Regions from separate parts of the Thauera butanivorans genome, predicted to be linked through region 3. Evidence: predicted binding sites of a transcription regulator. Region 3 holds the regulator's gene; each other region holds the start of a gene.
The links. Region 3 encodes FNR, which switches genes on or off when oxygen is low (the NO sensors DNR and NnrR bind a similar motif). Its sites were predicted from a motif close to TTGANCTAGNTCAA; they were not measured.
Positions count from the first base shown of each region.

Region 1: ACNQFN_RS11015 (hemerythrin domain-containing protein) is a predicted target of FNR. The motif match lies at 2,535-2,548, and genes of this name have one in related genera.
Region 2: ACNQFN_RS20065 (NosR/NirI family protein) is a predicted target of FNR. The motif match lies at 2,060-2,073, and genes of this name have one in related genera.

Region 1 covers NZ_CP183038.1:2,269,500-2,274,960, forward strand. The annotation lists tRNA gene ACNQFN_RS10990 (tRNA-His) at 185-260, opposite strand; tRNA gene ACNQFN_RS10995 (tRNA-Arg) at 276-352, opposite strand; tRNA gene ACNQFN_RS11000 (tRNA-Pro) at 380-456, opposite strand; gene ACNQFN_RS11005 (hypothetical protein) at 515-1,786, opposite strand; gene ACNQFN_RS11010 (DUF2249 domain-containing protein) at 1,818-2,030, opposite strand; gene ACNQFN_RS11015 (hemerythrin domain-containing protein) at 2,027-2,482, opposite strand; gene ACNQFN_RS11020 (MFS transporter) at 2,656-3,879, shown strand; gene ACNQFN_RS11025 (MFS transporter) at 3,918-5,174, opposite strand; gene ACNQFN_RS11030 (AraC family transcriptional regulator) at 5,294-5,461, shown strand, end outside.
Region 2 covers NZ_CP183038.1:4,137,382-4,142,842, reverse strand. The annotation lists gene ACNQFN_RS20065 (NosR/NirI family protein) at 1-2,003, opposite strand, end outside; gene nosZ (TAT-dependent nitrous-oxide reductase) at 2,157-4,112, opposite strand; gene ACNQFN_RS20055 (sensor histidine kinase) at 4,326-5,461, shown strand, end outside.
Region 3 covers NZ_CP183038.1:3,368,705-3,374,165, forward strand. The annotation lists gene ACNQFN_RS16315 (sulfite exporter TauE/SafE family protein) at 1-116, opposite strand, end outside; gene hemN (oxygen-independent coproporphyrinogen III oxidase) at 246-1,637, opposite strand; gene fnr (fumarate/nitrate reduction transcriptional regulator Fnr) at 1,784-2,530, shown strand; gene ACNQFN_RS16330 (SirB2 family protein) at 2,590-2,979, opposite strand; gene ACNQFN_RS16335 (Crp/Fnr family transcriptional regulator) at 3,082-3,765, shown strand; gene ACNQFN_RS16340 (PHA/PHB synthase family protein) at 3,775-5,451, opposite strand.

The DNA of each region.
Region 1 (5,461 bases), 1.1 Mb from region 3:
AGCCCATCGCCCACTGAGCTACCCGCCCCGACTGCCAGACCCGCCCGCGTGGCGGGTTTTTCGTGCCTTACCGAGCTGATGGCCAAAAGCACGAAGGCCCGGTTTTCGCCGGGCCTTCGTGCTTACTATGCGCTTACTGCGGTTCGGTACTGGTTTCTTTGACCGCTGTAAGTACTTGATTTGATGGGGCGACATACCGGGATCGAACCGGTGACACCTGGAGCCACAATCCAGTGCTCTACCAACTGAGCTAATGCCGCCACTAAAACCTGTCCTGGCCTGCCCGGCAGGGATCGAACCTGCAACCCCCAGCTTAGAAGGCTGGTGCTCTATCCAATTGAGCTACGGGCAGAGTCCCGCGGGCAATCGGGGTGTGAGCTGGTCGGGGTGGAGGGATTCGAACCCCCGACATCTTGCTCCCAAAGCAAGCGCGCTACCGGACTGCGCTACACCCCGAGAGCCGCGAACTATACAGAGGTCCCGCGATGCCGTCAAATATCTTTTGCGGAATTTTTCACGTTTCCCGCGCGCGCTGCCAGTTACGCACAACGCGTAGCATGTTGAGCAGCAGCCACCCGAATTCGATAAGCATCAGCAGCCCGGCAATACGTGCGACAGTGTCTGCGAACACGCCCAGCACGAGGGCGGCGAGTACCGCGAGATGGAGCTTCAGCTGCTGCTTGACAGGGGTGTCGGGCAGCAGCTTCTTCATGTTCGGTGCGCGGATGCCGGCCTGGGTGAGGTGCAGCCAGGCAAGGAAAGGGACGATCTTGTACAGCATCGCGCTGATGGCGCCGGCGAAGCCGCCGTGCAGGATCAGCACGCCGGCGAGTACCGACCAGTGATCGGAATCGACGACGAGATTGCCGCCCAGCGCGGCGATGCCGGCGAGCATCGCGAGCATCGCCGCGCGGAAGGCATGGAAGGGCGCATCCGGCGTGCTGCGGCGGGTGCGCGACTGCAACCTCAGAGTCTGCACCGAGAAGACGCCGGAGGCGAGCATCAACGCGATGCCGAGCACGATGCCGGTGCCCTCGGCATCGAAGCTGCGGGCCAGCGACCACGAGGCCAGGCCCGCCAGCACTGCGGGTGCCCACCAGCGGGTGAAGCGGGCCGGGTAGCTCGGCGTGATCTGGAACATCGGTACCACGACCCAGCTTGTCGCGGCCAGCAGGATGCCGCCCCAGCCCAGCCAGCCCCAGGCGGCATGCAGATCCACCGCCTGGGCCAACGGTATCGGCAAGGTCGCGCCGCGGCCGATGGCGAGTGCGAGCGCCAGCCCGAGCACCGCGGTCACTGCCAGGCCGGCCATGGCCAGGCGCAGATCTCGCGGGGCGTGGCTGGGGATCTTGACCGATGGCGAGCGGATCAGGCCTGCCAGCGCGGCGATCAGGAAGATGCCGATGCCGCCGAGCAGCAGCATCGCACCGCCGATGATGGCGTCCGGGAGGCCGAAGGCGAGGCCGCCGGCGAGCCCGGCGGCGCCGAACGTGAGCAGTGCGTGGCTGCTGCTCGCGACGCCCAGCACTGCGGGGAAGCGGACGCCGGCAACCACGGGCAGGATCTGTTGCAGTGCGCCGATCATCACCTGCAGCATGAAGCCGGCTGCCAGCAGGTGGACGGCAGCGAGCGCACCCGGCGTCCATCGCGAGCCGAGCACGCCGTCGCCGAACAGCAGCACGAGTCCGGCACACATGCCGAACAGTGGCGCCGTCAGGAAGAAGCGCAGCGGTGCCGACAACGGCGGTGTGTCTTCGTAGGCGAGCCCGGGATTGGCGCTGCTCATGGTCTGCTTGCAGTGTTGCGTGAGGGGGCCGTCATGGACGGCCGATCAGGATCTCCACGGCGCCGTCGTCGCGGATGTTCACCTCGTTGCGATAGCCGTCGCGGTCGAGCATGCGCAGCAGCGGATGCGGCATGCGATCGAGCAACAGCGTGAATTGCTGGCCGGGCTGCAACTCGGCCAGCGCTTCCATGGCGCGTTCGAAGGGTTCGGGAGGCTCGAGGCCGCGGGCGTCGACGATGGTCATGATGTGTGCTCCACGGCAAGCGCTTGGGAAAGATGGCTACAGAGCTCGTCCCGGGCATGGGCGAGGCGGGCGTCGCACATCGGATAGAGGATGTTCTCCTCCTTCATGTTGTGCTGCTGCATCATGATCAGCAGGGTTTCCGCCTCGCCGGCGAAATCGTCCGCATCGCGCGCCTGCAGCGCTGCGCGCAGGCGTTCGAGTGCGGCGCGCATGTCGACGTGCTCGCCGCGCATGACCTGGGTCGGCCCCTGGGTCATGCCGGTGGCGGCTTCGAAGGCGGGGAAGAGCTGCTGCTCCTCGGCGTCGAAATGGGCGTTCAGGCCGTGGGCGAATGCTTCCAGGGCTTCGCTTGCGCCTTGCCAGTCGTTCTCGGCGGCGAGCGTTTCTGCGCGGGCGAAATCGTGATCGCAGGCGCGGTGATCGTGGGTCATCAGTTCGGCTATCGTGCTCATGGTCTGCTCCGATGGGACTGAGGCCATTCTCCGCCGTGACCGGCGGCTGGCATTGATACGAGTCAAGTCGGGTAAGGCGCTGCCGGCCGGAGCCGGGCGGTTCGCATTCGATTCGTTTGAGGAATCGTATGCCGCGCAGGCACAATCGCGCTTTTCGTTCCGCCGGAGGCGGCATGTCGAATGCGGCTGCGCCGGGCGCCTGGAGCCGGATCTTCCTGCCCTTTGCGCTCGGCTACTATCTGTCCTACCTGCTGCGCACGGTCAATGCGGTGATCTCGCCGGCGCTGACCGGCGAGCTCGAGCTGTCGGCGGCGCAGCTCGGGCTGTTGACCAGCATGTACTTCTTCGCCTTCGGGCTGGCGCAGATTCCGGTCGGGATCGCGCTCGACCGCTATGGCCCGCGCCGCGTCGAGAGCGCCTTGCTGCTGCTGGCCGCGCTGGGCGCGGCGCTGTTCGCGCAGGGCGACTCGATCGGCAGCCTCGGGCTGGGGCGGGCGCTGATCGGGCTGGGCGTGTCGGCCTGCCTGATGGGCGCGCTGAAGGGTTTTGCGCTGTGGTATCCGCCCGAACGGCAGAGCTCGATGACGGGCTACGTGATGGCTTGTGGAGCGATGGGGGCGCTGACCGCCAGTGCACCACTCGAAGCGATGATTCCGCTGCTCGGCTGGCGGGGCGTGTTCTGGGGCATCGCGGCCGTCGCGCTGGCGGCTTCGGCGAGCCTGTTCTTCAGCCTGCCGCGCGAAACCGCGGCCGGCGGCAACGTGCGTCTGGCAGGCATCGTGCAGGGCGTGGCAGGCATTTTCGCCGCGCCGGCCTTCCTGCGCTTTGCCGGCTCCTCACTGTTTTTCGTCGGTGGCTTCATGGCACTGCAGAGCCTGTGGGCCGTGCCCTGGCTGATGCACGTCGAAGGGCTGGAGCTGGCCGCGGCGGCCCGCATCCTGCTGGTGCTGAACCTCGGCATGCTGACCGGGCAGCTGTCCATCGGCATGTTCGGCGTGCGTCTGGTCCGCCTCGGCGTGCAGCCGCTGCGCCTGCTGCAGGTCGGCTATGCCTGCCTGCTGCTGGTATTGGCGGCGATCCTGTTCAGGGTCGGCCCGGTCGTCGTGGTGTGGTTCCTGTTCGGCGTGCTGTCGGCGGTGAATTCGCAGTCCTACCTGGCGGCGGCGAACAATTTCCCGCGCGAGATGTTCGGCCGGGTCAGCACCTCGATCAATCTGATGGTCTTCCTCGGCGCTTTCCTGGTGCAGTGGGGCATCGGCCTGGTGCTCGATCTGCTGCGCAGCTGGGGCTGGGCGATGCCCGAAGCGCTGAAGTTCGCCCTCGCCGTGCTGCTGTTGCTGCAGGCCTTCAGTTATCTGCCGCTGCTGGGCTGGCGCGCGGGAAAAAGCGGGAACTGAAAGCGGCGGAGTCTTTCGAGGCGGCGAGCTGCCCCCGGTCAGACCGTTGCATGCCGCTGCTGCCGGGCGGCGCGCGCGGCAACGCCCAGGCCGGCCAGCCCGGCCGAGCAGACGCCGAGCACCAGTGCCAGGGCCGAACCGTAGAAGATGCCCGAAGTCATGCCGGCATCGAGCATCGCGCCGAATATCGGTGCCGCGATGCAGAAGCCCAGGTCCAGTCCCGAATACACCGTGCCGTATACGCGCCCGGTCGCACCGGGCGGTGCCGCACGCTTGATCAGCATGTCGCGCGAAGGGCCGGCCAGGCCGATCCCCAGGCCAGCCAGGGCCGTCAGCGCCAGCGCCGCGATGCCCGACGGCAGGCCGGAGCCTGCCAGCGCCAGCAGCACGGCCGTCGCGAGCAGGCACACGCCGATGGTTTTCTCGAGCCGCTCCACGCGCGCGACGAGGAAGCCGCCGACCACCATGCCCGCGGCGCCGCACAGCATGTAGCCGGTGACCACCATCGCCGTCAGCGACAGCGGCAGGCCGTAGAGCTGCTGCAGCGTGGGGCCGGCGAAGCTCTGGATGGCCGACAGCGAGCAGGTGCTCCAGAAGAAGAAGGAAAAGCACAGCCACACGGACGGCAGCTTGAGGAAGGCGAGCGGATGCTCCTCGGCGGCGGCAGCGGCGTGTTTCGCTGCCTGGCCACCCCACGCGCCCTGGCGGTCGTCGAGCGCATCGCGGTTCCAGACCATGATCGCCAGCACCGCCAGCGCCAGCCCGGCGCCGGACAGGCAGGCGATGCGCCACGAGCCCGTGGCTGCGGCGATGCCGGCCATGAACACCGGCGCCGCAGCCCAGCCCAGGTTGCCCGAGATGCCGTGCACCGAGAAACCGTGTCCCAGCCGCTGCGGCGACACGCGCTTGTTGAGAATGGTGAAATCCACCGGGTGGAAGGGGGCATTGCCCAGCCCCGCCAGTACCGAAGCCAGCAGCAGGCCGGCATAGCTGCCGGACGAAGCCGCCACCAGTCCCGCCAGCACGAAGCAGGACAGCGCGCAGAACAGCACCGGCCGGGCACCGACGCGATCCACCAGAAACCCCGACAGCGCCTGCCCGACGCCCGAGATCACGAAGAACACCGATACCAGCAGCCCCAGTTCGGAATAGCTGAAGCCGAACTCCGCGATCAGGAACGGAAACAACGGTGGCAGCAGCATGTGGAAGAAGTGCGAGGAGCCGTGCGCCAGGCCGATCAAGCCGATGGTGCGGGCGTCCTGCCGCAGCGAGGGGGCGTGTGCGATGGAGCTCATGCAGCGGATGATAGGCAGCCTGCCGGCGGCAGATATGCGACAGCAGGACATATACTGTCGCGATCATGCCAAACCAAGCCAGACTCCGGCCTGCCGCGCCTGCTGATGCCAAGCCACGGATGAAGCCCCGCGCGAGAAGCGCCCCGGCCTGCGTGGTGGCGGCAGCGACACCGCATCTCTACGTGCCCACGGCCGAACGTCCGGTGCGGGCGAAGATGCGCAAGCTGCGCGCCGATACGCAGGTGATGCCTCATCGCCACCCCTGGGCGCAAGTAGCCATCTCCGCC
Region 2 (5,461 bases), 770 kb from region 3:
ATGCGGCCGTGCTCGTCGATCGCCAGCGAACCGCAGCCCACTGCGCAGGCCTTGCAGGTGCTGCATTCCTGCTTGCGCTTGAGGCCGAACCAGCGGAAGGTCGAAGGCATCGCCAGCGAGGCGCCGAGCGGGCACAGGTACTTGCAGAACGGCCGCTCCATGAAGATCGACAGGCCGAGCAGCACCGCCACGAACAAGGTGTAGGGCCAGGCGCGGTTGAACATGCCGACGAGGAAGGTGGTCTTGAACGGCTCAACCTCGGCCAGCATCTCGGCCAAGCCCATCGAGAACACCGATACTGCCAGCAGGACGAAGAACACCACGTACTTGACCCACTTCAGGCGGTTGTGCCACTTCATCGGCAGCTCGAACTGGAAGCGCTTGAGGCCGATCGCTTCGGCCACCTTGTGGATCAGCTCCGACAGCGAGCCAAAGGGGCACATCCAGCCGCAGAACAGTCCCCGGCCCCACACGAAAGTGGTGAGGATGATGAAGATCCAGAACAGGAAGATGAAGGGATCGGTCAGGAACAGCTCCCATTTCCACTGAAACAGCAGCGAATGGAACCAGGTCAGCACCTGGGTGATCGAGGGCTGTGCGAGCAGACCGAAACCGACGAAGACGATGCTGATCACCCAGAAGGTGTATTTGAAGGCGTTGACCGGCCACTTGTTCTTGCGCGTCGAGCGCCGCGTCAGCGCGTCGCGGTTGCCGTAGACCACGGCTACGGCAAGCAACAGTGCGGCGAACAGGCCGATCTCCACGGCGCGGGTCTTCCACACCCGCATCCAGGGCGCATCCGGTTTCTTCACCACCGGGCGACCACCTTCGAGATAGCTTGCGGGCAGCCAGTATTCCTGGTCGAAGTTCACGAAGGTGCGTGCTCCCGTCGCCCGGTCGACGCGGTTGCCGAGGAAGATGAACTTCCACGGGAAGGCGCCGGAGAAGGCCGGCGAACGGATGATGAAGATGCCGGATTCGTTGAAGGCCGGTGCGCCGGGCGCGGCGAGGCCGTACAGGTTCAGGTAGTCGAGGTCGCGGAAGGTGAAGGCGTCCTGGCCCTGGCGGACCTGGATGCGGTCGTAGATGCCGCCGCGCACGAAGCCCGAGCCCTTGAAGGATTCGTTGCCGCGGGTGCGGATCACGAACAGCGCATGCTCGCCTTCGGCCAGCCGGCTCATCAGCGAGCGCCAGCCGGTCTCGCCCATGATCGCGCGGCCGACTTCGGGGTGGTTCAGATAGCCGTACCACAGCTCGATGAAGGGTTCGCTGCTGCGCTCGAGGCCGACCTGCTCGGGCATCACCGCCAGGCGTTGGACCACGCCTTCCTTGACCATGGTGTTCCAGTCGAGCGCACGGCCGTGGTCGACGAAGCTCGCCTGCGGACGCACGGTCGCTTCGAGGATGCCGACCTGGCGGCCGACTGCCGCACCCGACATCATCATCACCTGGTTCTGGGCGATGACCGTCACGGTGGCGCCGGAGATCGCATCCAGGCCGATGATGTCCTCGTCGGGGCGGGAGCGGCCGATCTCGATGTTGTCGCCGACGAACTTGCCCAGGTACTGGTCGTTGAACTTGATCAGCGCGGACTCGGGAATGCCGAGCAGCAGGATGGGTTCGGAGTGCTTGAGGATCTTGATGCCGGCGAAGTGGCCGTCGGGGGTCAGGCCGATCAGCGTGATCACCGGCTTGCCGGAGTAGGCCGGCGTGTCGGTGACGTCGGTCGACAGCACGACGTAGCCGACCAGCTTGCGCGTACCGTTCTCCTCGGCATAACCCTCGACGTAGAAAGGCTGGCCCTTGCGCTCGGAAAAGCTCGTCGCGCCGGGCAGCACCTCGCTACAGGGAACGTAGTCGCACAGCGCGGGGGCGGTGTTCACTTCGGGCGCCAGCTTGGCCTCGTAGGCGGTCTGGGCCTGGACGGGGGCCGTGGTACAGGCGATGGCGGCGGTAAGGAGCAGGGCGGACAGGGAGTCGCGCAGTGCGGACAGCAGCTTCATGGCGCTCTCCATAAGTGAATTGCGATGAAGTCTAGGAAAGCGGAGTGGCGCTGTATTTGTCGCGGATCAATTTGCCCGGAGGGCGTGCCGCGTGCCCGGAAAGGCCACAGGGGGCTGGCGCCCCCTGTGTTCCGTGTTGCCGGAGTGCGATCGTCAGGCTTCGACGATCATGCGGCTGCGCATTTCCAGGTGCAGCGCATGGCAGAAGTGCGTGCAGTAGCACCAGAACACGCCCGGTTTGTCGGCGGTGAAGGTGACCGACTTGGTTTCCTGCGGATTGACGATGAAGTTGACGTTGTAGTTCGGGATCGCGAAGCCGTGGGTCAGATCCTCGATCTTGTCCAGGTTGGTCAGGATGATGGTGACTTCGTCGCCGACCTTGACCCTGAACTCGCGCGGCTCGAAGGCCGGCGCCAGCGAGGTGATCTTGACCGTGACCTTGTTGCCGTCGCGGAACACGCCGGCTTCCTTCGGATCCTTGACCGCGTTCGGGAAGTCGCCGAGGTCATAGACCTGCTTCGGTTGCAGCAGCTCGCGCTTGAAGATGATGAAGTCGTGCGGCTCGGGGCGGACCGGGTGGTCGGCCATCAGCACCATCTTCTCGCCCGAGATATCGACCAGTTGCTCGGTTTCGGCGTGCAGCGGGCCGACCGGCAGGAAGCGGTCCTTGGAGAACTTGCAACCCACGCACAGCCACTTGCCGTCGGCGAACATGGTCTCGGACTGCGAGGCGTTGATGTGGCCGGGCTGGTAATGCACGTCCAGGCGATCGACGACGTATTGCACGTTGGTGTCGCCAGCGTGGAACTTGATTGCCGCATCGACGTTCCACTTCACGATCTGGCTGTCGAGGAACAGCGTGGTGTAGGCGTTGCCGCGGCCGTCGAAGGCGGTGTGCAGCGGGCCGAGGCCGAGTTCGACTTCGGCGACGATGGCCTTGTCGACGTCGTCGAGCTTGCCGTCGAACCAGTCCAGCACCTTGGCGAGTTCGATCACGGTGCCGGTCGGCGACAGCTTGCCGGCGCAGATGAAGTACTTGCCGTCCGGGCTGGCGTTGACCCCGTGCGGGTTCTTCGGCACGGACACATAGGCGACCAGCGCGGTCGTGGGGTCGGCGTTGGCTGCCTTGGTGCCATCGACCACCGGCACCTTGGAGGCGCCGTAGGTGGTGAACTTGCCGTCCTTGACCGCCTGCTCGATGCGGCCGATGTTGAAGAAGATGCAGGCGTCGCGTTCGGCCGACATCATGCCTTCATAGTGGTAGCCGCCTTCGGTGTTGTACTGGTTCGAGGCGGCGAGCTTGCCGTCGTACGAGGTTGCGACGAGGTCGCAGTTGCCGTCGATCAGAACCTGCCAGCGGACCTCCATGGTCTCGGCATCGACGCAGCTGAAGAGCGCGCGGTATTGTTCCGGCGAGTCGATGTCACGGCCGTCATTCGGCAGCGGAGTATGGAACTCGGCGCCGCAGAACACGCGGGTGGTGTAGTTGATGGCGGGGTCGACCGGGTCGCGCTTGTCCGGGAAGATGCCGTGGAAGCCCTGCACGTTGGGCAGTTGGGTGATCTTGTCGCACACCAGGTAGTCGAGCCGGATGCGGGCGATGCGGCTGTTGATCTTGTCGTTGATCCAGGCATAGCGGCCGTCGTAGTTGCCGTCCTTGTAGGAGGCATGGGTGTGGTGGGTGTCGCCGACGGTGTAGCGCAGGCTGCCGTCGGGCTTGGTGCCCATGACGGCTTTCGATTCGTTGGTGATGCCCCAGCCCACCAGCGCGTCGGGCACGAAGCATGGCACGCGGTGCAGTTCGCGCCCGGACGGCAGGCCGAGCACACGGAAGTCGCCGGTGTGGCCGCCGCTCCACAGACCGTAGTAGGTGTCGAGCTCGCCCGGGGCCAGGTGGACCGAACTGTGTGCGGCGGCCGGGGCCGCAGCAGGCGCGGGTGCGGCCGCCGGGGCGGACGCAGCGGCAGGGGCGGATTCGTTGTTGCATGCCGAAAGCCCGACCGACAGGCCGGCACCGGCCAGGCCGGCGAAGGCGGCGGTGTTGAGGAACTTGCGGCGGCTCGGGTCGGGCATCGTACCGGCCTGGTCCATCTTCACTACTTCATTCATGATCGTGTCGCTCCCGTTCTGGCTTGATCGGTGTTCGTCCGGACACCCGAGCCCCGCCTGTGCGCGGAATGGATGCCTCTGACAAGATGCCCTGTGGCGTTTTGTCGCAGGGAGACTCTAGATCGGGCCAGAACTGCGATCCTTGATCTGTGTTAAGGATGTTCGTCATGCCCTGACCGTATCTGGACTCTCCTGCAACTGGATTTCGATCGAATGAACCGGCCGTACCGCCCGCCCGACACCCCGCTGCCCGCTGCCACGGAGCTGCAGCCCGCCGGCGCTGCAACTGCCGAGCCCGAGATCGCCGCGCTGCGCACCGGCGGTCGCCGCCTGCTGCACCTGCGCTGGCTGTCGTTCTCCGCGATGGTGGCGATGGCGGTGCTGGTGTTTCCGCTGCTGGCGCCGCTCCATCCCGTGCAGCCGCTGCTGGGCGTGGCGCTGATCCTCGCGCTGGCGAACCTGCTCCTGCTTGCCGGTCCGGTGCGCTGGCTCGACGGGCATGGCGGCGCCTGCGTGCAGTTGCTGTTCGACCTGCTCGGCTGGGGCGCTTTCCTGTATTTCGGCGGCGGTGTCACCAACCCCGCCATTTCGTTGCTGCTGCCGGTGGTGGCGGTGGGGGCGTCGGTCCTGCCGGCGCGCCAGGCCTGGCTGCTGGCGGCGGTGGCGGTCGGCGTCTACGCGGTGCTGTGGGAGTTCCATTGGCCGGTGCATCTGGCCGATGCCGCCACCGCGATGCGCTGGCATCTCGCCGGCATGTGGATCAGCTTCGCGCTGGCTGCGGCAACCGTGGTGTGGTTCATCGTCAGGCTCAATGCCGAACTGGCGAAAGGCGAGGCCGCGCTGGCCGAGGCGCGCGCCGCGCGGGCGCGCGACGCCTACGTCGTCGGCCTGGGCAATCTGGCCGCAGGTGCCGCGCACCGGCTGGGGACGCCGCTCGGCACGCTGCGCATCCTGACCGATGAGCTGCTGCGGCGACAGGATCTGGATGCCGGCGTGCGCGAAGACCTCGGCCTGATGCGCGAGCAGCTGGAGCACTGCCGGGGCATCCTCAACAGCCTGACGCGCGAGGCCGGCCAGCAGCGCGCCGAAGGCGGCGGGGCGGAATACGCCGGACCATGGCTGCGCGCCGCGGCGGCGCGCTGGCAGCGCCTGCGCCCGGAAGCCGGCTTGCGGCTGGACATCGCGCCCGAACTGTCCGCGCTCAGCCTCGTTGCCGACGCGAGCCTGGCCGAAGCGCTGCAGAACCTCATCGACAACGCGGCCAACGCCAACGCGGCGGCGGGCCGGGCCGGCACCGAGGTGGAAATGCATGCCGCGCCGGACGGCGGCATGCTGCGGATCGAGGTGCT
Region 3 (5,461 bases):
CCGGGCAGCTGCACCTGGGCGGTGAGCGCGCCGACGATGCCGCCGCACATCGACACGCAGTGCGTGCCGCCGAGCAGGCCGATCAGGAAGACGGCGAAGTAGCCGGTTTCGGGCATGGTCGAAACAGGACCGGTAAGAGGGCCAGGGAGAAAAGCTGCCTATTCTACGCCCCCGGCACGCACGCTGCTGCGGCGCGGTGCCGCAGGCGGGCTCGCCCGTCAGGCAGAGCCCCCCCTGCCCGTCGCTCAGATCACGCGCGAGTAGCGCGCGCGTTCGCGGTCTGCACGCAGGTAGCGGTCGAACACCATGGCGATGCCGCGCACCAGCAGGCGGCCGGCTGGCTCGACGCTGATCCAGTCGCCGTCGATCCTGACCAGGCCGGCCTTCTGCATCTCCTGCAGATCGGCGAGCTCGCTGGCGAAATACTCGCGGAAATCGATCAGGTGGGCGATCTCGATCGACTGCATCGACAGCTCGAAGTGGCACATCAGCGCCTGGATGATCGAGCGCCGCAGCAGGTCGTCCGCGTTCAGCTCGATGCCGCGCAGCACCGGCAGTTCGTCGCGGTCGAGGGCATCGTAGTAGTCGTCGAGCGTCTTGACGTTCTGCGCATACACCGGGCCGATCTTGCCGATCGCCGACACGCCGAAGGCCAGCAGGTCGCATTCGGCCTGGGTCGAGTAGCCCTGGAAGTTGCGGTGCAGCCGGCCCTGGCGCTGGGCGACGGTCAGTTCGTCGTCGGGCTTGGCGAAGTGGTCCATGCCGATATAGACGTAGCCCGCTTCGGTCAGGCGGCGGATGCCGAGCTGCAGCAACTGCAGCTTGGTGTCGGCGGTGGGCATGTCGTCCTGCGAGATGCGGCGCTGCGGCTTGAACAGGCCCGGCAGGTGCGCATAGCTGTAGAGCGAGACGCGGTCGGGCGAGATCTCCAGCACCTGTTCGAGCGTGCGGTTGAAGCTGATGACGTTCTGCCTGGGCAGGCCGTAGATCAGGTCCATGCTCACCGACTTGAAGCCGTTGGCGCGCGCGGCATCGATGACGAGCTTGGTTTCCTCGAAGCTCTGGATGCGGTTGACTGCCCGCTGGACGTCTTCGGCGAAGTCCTGCACGCCGACGCTCATGCGGTTGAAGCCGAGTTCGGCCAGCAGCGCGACGGTGTCGAAATCCACCTTGCGCGGGTCGACCTCGATGGAATATTCGCCATTCGGCACCAGCGTGAAATGCTCGCGCACCGAAGCCATCAGCTGCCGCATTTCGTCGTGCGACAGGAAGGTGGGCGTGCCGCCGCCCAGGTGCAGTTGCGTCACCTGGTGGCCGCCCTCCAGACAGGCGGCCTGCATCTCGATCTCCTTGGCCAGGTATTTCAGGTACTTGGCCGAGCGCCCGTGATCCTTGGTGATGATCTTGTTGCAGGCGCAGTAGTAGCAGATCGTGTTACAGAACGGGATGTGGAAGTATAATGAGAGAGGTTTGCTGACGCCGCCGATGGCTCGCTTGGCAAGCCAATCCTTGAGGGCATCAGCGTTGAATGCCTCGACGAAGCGATCCGCAGTGGGATAGGACGTGTACCGCGGACCGTTGATGTCGAATCGGCGGATGAGCTGCGGATCGAAGATGAGTTCGTTCTGGTCGGTCATGATCTGAAGCTTGAGTGTGTGCCGAACAATGGCAGAACACCACAATATTTTGGTTGACGTGGATCAACGGGCAGGAACAGCCCGGGGTCGATGGACTGGTGAGGGCGCCCGGGACAGTGTCTGAAGGGAACGGAATTATCGTGCAGATGAGGGCAAGCGTGCCAGTGACCATGAACGGGTTGAAGACCGCCTGTTCGCAATGCAATCTCGTGGAGCTGTGTCTGCCCTTCGGCATGTCCGACAGCGAATTGCACCAGCTCGACGAACTGGTCGGCGGGCGCCGCAAGGTCAAGCGCCAGCAGAGCCTGTACCGTGCGGGCGATCCTTTCGAGGCAATCTACGCCATTCGCGCCGGCTCGTTCAAGACCGACGTGCTGCTCGAGGACGGCCGCGACCAGGTGACCGGCTTCCAGATGACGGGCGAAATCCTCGGCCTGGACGGCATCAGCACCGAAAGCCACAGCTGCAACGCGGTGGCGCTGGAAGACAGCGAAGTGTGCGTGATCCCCTACGCCAAGCTCGAGCAGCTGTCGCACGAGGTCGAAGGCCTGCAGCATCAGTTCCACAAGGTCATGAGCCGCGAGATCGTGCGCGACCACGGCGTGATGATGCTGCTCGGCTCGATGCGCGCCGAGGAGCGGCTGGCGGCCTTCCTGCTCAACATGTCGCAGCGCTTCACCGCACGCGGTTTCTCGGCGGCCGAATTCCACCTGCGCATGACGCGCGAGGAAATCGGCTCCTATCTCGGCCTCAAGCTCGAGACCGTGTCGCGCGCCTTTTCCCGCTTCCAGGAAGAAGGCCTGATCGCCGTGCAGCAGAAGCACATCCGCCTGCTCGACACGACCAGGCTGCGCAAGCTGGTCCAGCATCAGACGGCCGGCTGCGGGCGCTGAGAGCGCCTGCTTCCGGCCTGCCTTTGCCCCCTTCCCGTCTCGCTGCCTCGACCGTCCCGTCAGACGACGGCAGCCAGATAGCCCGCAGCGTTCTTGCTCAGCGCCACCGACACGATCCACGCATACACCGCGAGCGCGGCGGCAAACGCGAACAGCCGCTGCGAGCGCGTCTTGCCGCGCTTGAGGGCGACGGTGCCGAGCGCGACGTAGGCGACCAGCCCGATGACCTTGGCCGTCACCCAATCAGCCTGGAACGGATACTGCTGGATCATCACCGCCAGCACGATCGCCGTGATCAGCAGGACGCTATCGACGACGTGGGGCAGCACCCGCGCCGGCAGGCTCTTCAGCAAGGGGCTACCGCTGATCATCCAGTAGCCTCGCAGCAGGAAGCCCAGGATGCTGAGCGCCACGCAGGTGACGTGAAGATGCTTGATGGCGAAATACATGTTCTTCCTTTTTTCCAGGGGCAGCACGGCCGCCGCAGCCCCTGCCCTCAATTAGAATGGAGGCCGACAAACGAGACGGCTTCCCATCAGGAGCGCCCGCACATGGCCAGCACCCCACCAATAGACATCCCCGCGCTGCTCAAGCGCATTCCGCTTTTCAGCGAACTGTCCGCAGCCGACATCGAGCGCATCGCCCGCTACACCCGCGACCGCCACATCGCCCGCGGCGAAGTCCTGTTCCAGCGCGGCGACCAGCCGCATGGCTTTTACTTCGTCGTCTCGGGCCAGGTCAAGCTCGCCTTCTCCTCGCCGCAGGGCACGGAAAAGGTCGTCGAGATCATCGGCCCGATGCAGAGTTTCGGCGAAGCGGTGATGTTCATGAACAAGCCCTACCCGGTGTTCGCCGAGGCGCTGACGGAAACGGCGCTGATCCACGTCGGCCAGGCCGTGGTCAGCGAACTGATCGACCAGGACCCCTCCTTCGCCCACAAGCTGCTCGCCGGCATGTCGATCCGCCTGCACGGCCTGATCCAGGACGTCGAGACCTACTCGCTGCGCTCGAGCATCCAGCGCGTGATCGGCTATCTGCTGCAGGTCGCCGACAGCGACTCGCCCTGCGAGATCGACCTGCCCACCAGCAAGCAGGTGATCGCCTCGCGCCTGAACCTGACGCCCGAAACCCTGTCGCGAATCTTCCACGATCTCAGCGAGTCCGGCCTGATCAGCGTGCACGGCAAGCACATCACGCTGCACGATCCTGCCCGCCTGGCACGCCACCAGGTCTGAGCACGCGGCTCAGGACTCCAGCACGTAGCTTCCCGGTGCCGGGCACAACGCCGGGAAGCTGTCGTTCGCGACCGGCCGCGCCTCGACCTCCGGGCCGACGCGCGGCTTGAGCCAGCGCATCCAGTCCTCCCACCAGCTGCCCTGGTGCTGCTCGGCACGTTGGTGCCAGCTATCGGCGGTATCGGAACGGCGTGCATCCGCGACCCAATAGCGCCGCTTCGGCGGATGAACGATCGGATTCAGGATGCCGAGGATGTGCCCCGAGCTCGACAGCACGTAGCGCCGGCTGCCGACCACGTGGTTGTTGATGGCGAAGGTCTGGCGCCAGGGCGCGATGTGGTCATCCTCGGCCGCGACTGCGTACATGGGCTGGCGGATCAGCGACAGGTCGAGCTTTTCGCCGGCGACTTCGAGGGCGTTGGGCTGGATCAGCCGGTTGTGCAGGTAGAGCTCGCGCAGATACCAGGCATGCATCGCATACGGCATGCGCGTGGAATCCATGTTCCAGTACAGCACGTCGAAAGGCGGTGGCGTCTCGCCATACAGCCAGCCATTGACCACGTACTGCCAGATCAGGCTGTTCGAGCGCAGCAGGCGGAAGGAAGCCGCCATCTCGGCCCCATCCAGATAGCCCTTCTGCGCCATCTTGTTGTCCAGGTAGTCGATGCTGCTCTTGTCGATGAAGACTTCGATGTCGCCCGGCTTGTGGAAGTCCACCAGGGTGGTGAACAGCGTCCAGTCGGCGACCGGCACCGCATCCTCGCCATGGCGGCGGTTGGCCCAGGCCATGTACATCGCCAGCGCCGTGCCGCCGATGCAGTAGCCCACCGCGTGGACCTGCCGGGCAGCGGTGAACTCGCGTGCGACACGCACGATGGTATCGACACCTTCGAGCAGGTAGTCGTCGAACGTGAGCTCGTGCATCGAAGCGTCCGGGTTCTTCCAGCTCGTGATGAAGACGTCCAGCCCCTGGTCGAGCAGGAAGCGGATCATGCTCCGCTTCGGCGTCAGGTCGAGCACGTAGAACTTGTTGATCCAGGGCGTGACGATGACCACCGGCTCGGCATGGATACGCGGCTGGCTGGGGGCGTAGTGGATGATTTCGAGCAGGCGGTTGCGAAAGATCACCGCACCCGGCGTGACGGCGAGGTTCTCACCGACCTTGAAATCATCGGGATCGGTCATCCTGATGTCGCCCGCCTTCAGGTCGGCGAAGAAATTCTCGAAGCCGCGCATGAGGCTGGCGCCGCCGCTTTCCACCGCCTTGCGCAAAGCCACCGGATTGGTCAGCAGGAAGTTCGTCGGCGCCACGGCATTGAGCCAGTTGCGCCACCAGAACGCCGCCCGCCGCCGCTCCTTGCTCGACAGGGCCGGCGTCTCGTAGAGCATGTCCTGGGTGTGATGGGTGAAGGCGAGATACCACTCCTTGATCAGATCCCAGGTCGGGGACTCAGTCCACACCGGATCGGCAAACCGCGTGTCGCCCTGATGCGGTTCGATCGGATCGGTACTGGGCAAGCCGGCTGCGCGATTCCAGGTATGCCACTGCAGGCGCCACAGGTCGGACGACAGCCGCATGGCACGCTCGGCAAGCTCCTGGGGGTGGGCCAGCCAGGCGAGCTGTGCATGGACGATGGGCGCCGCCAGGCCCAGCGGATCGGCCGCCTCGGCGAGGCCTTCGTTCATGCGGTGCAGG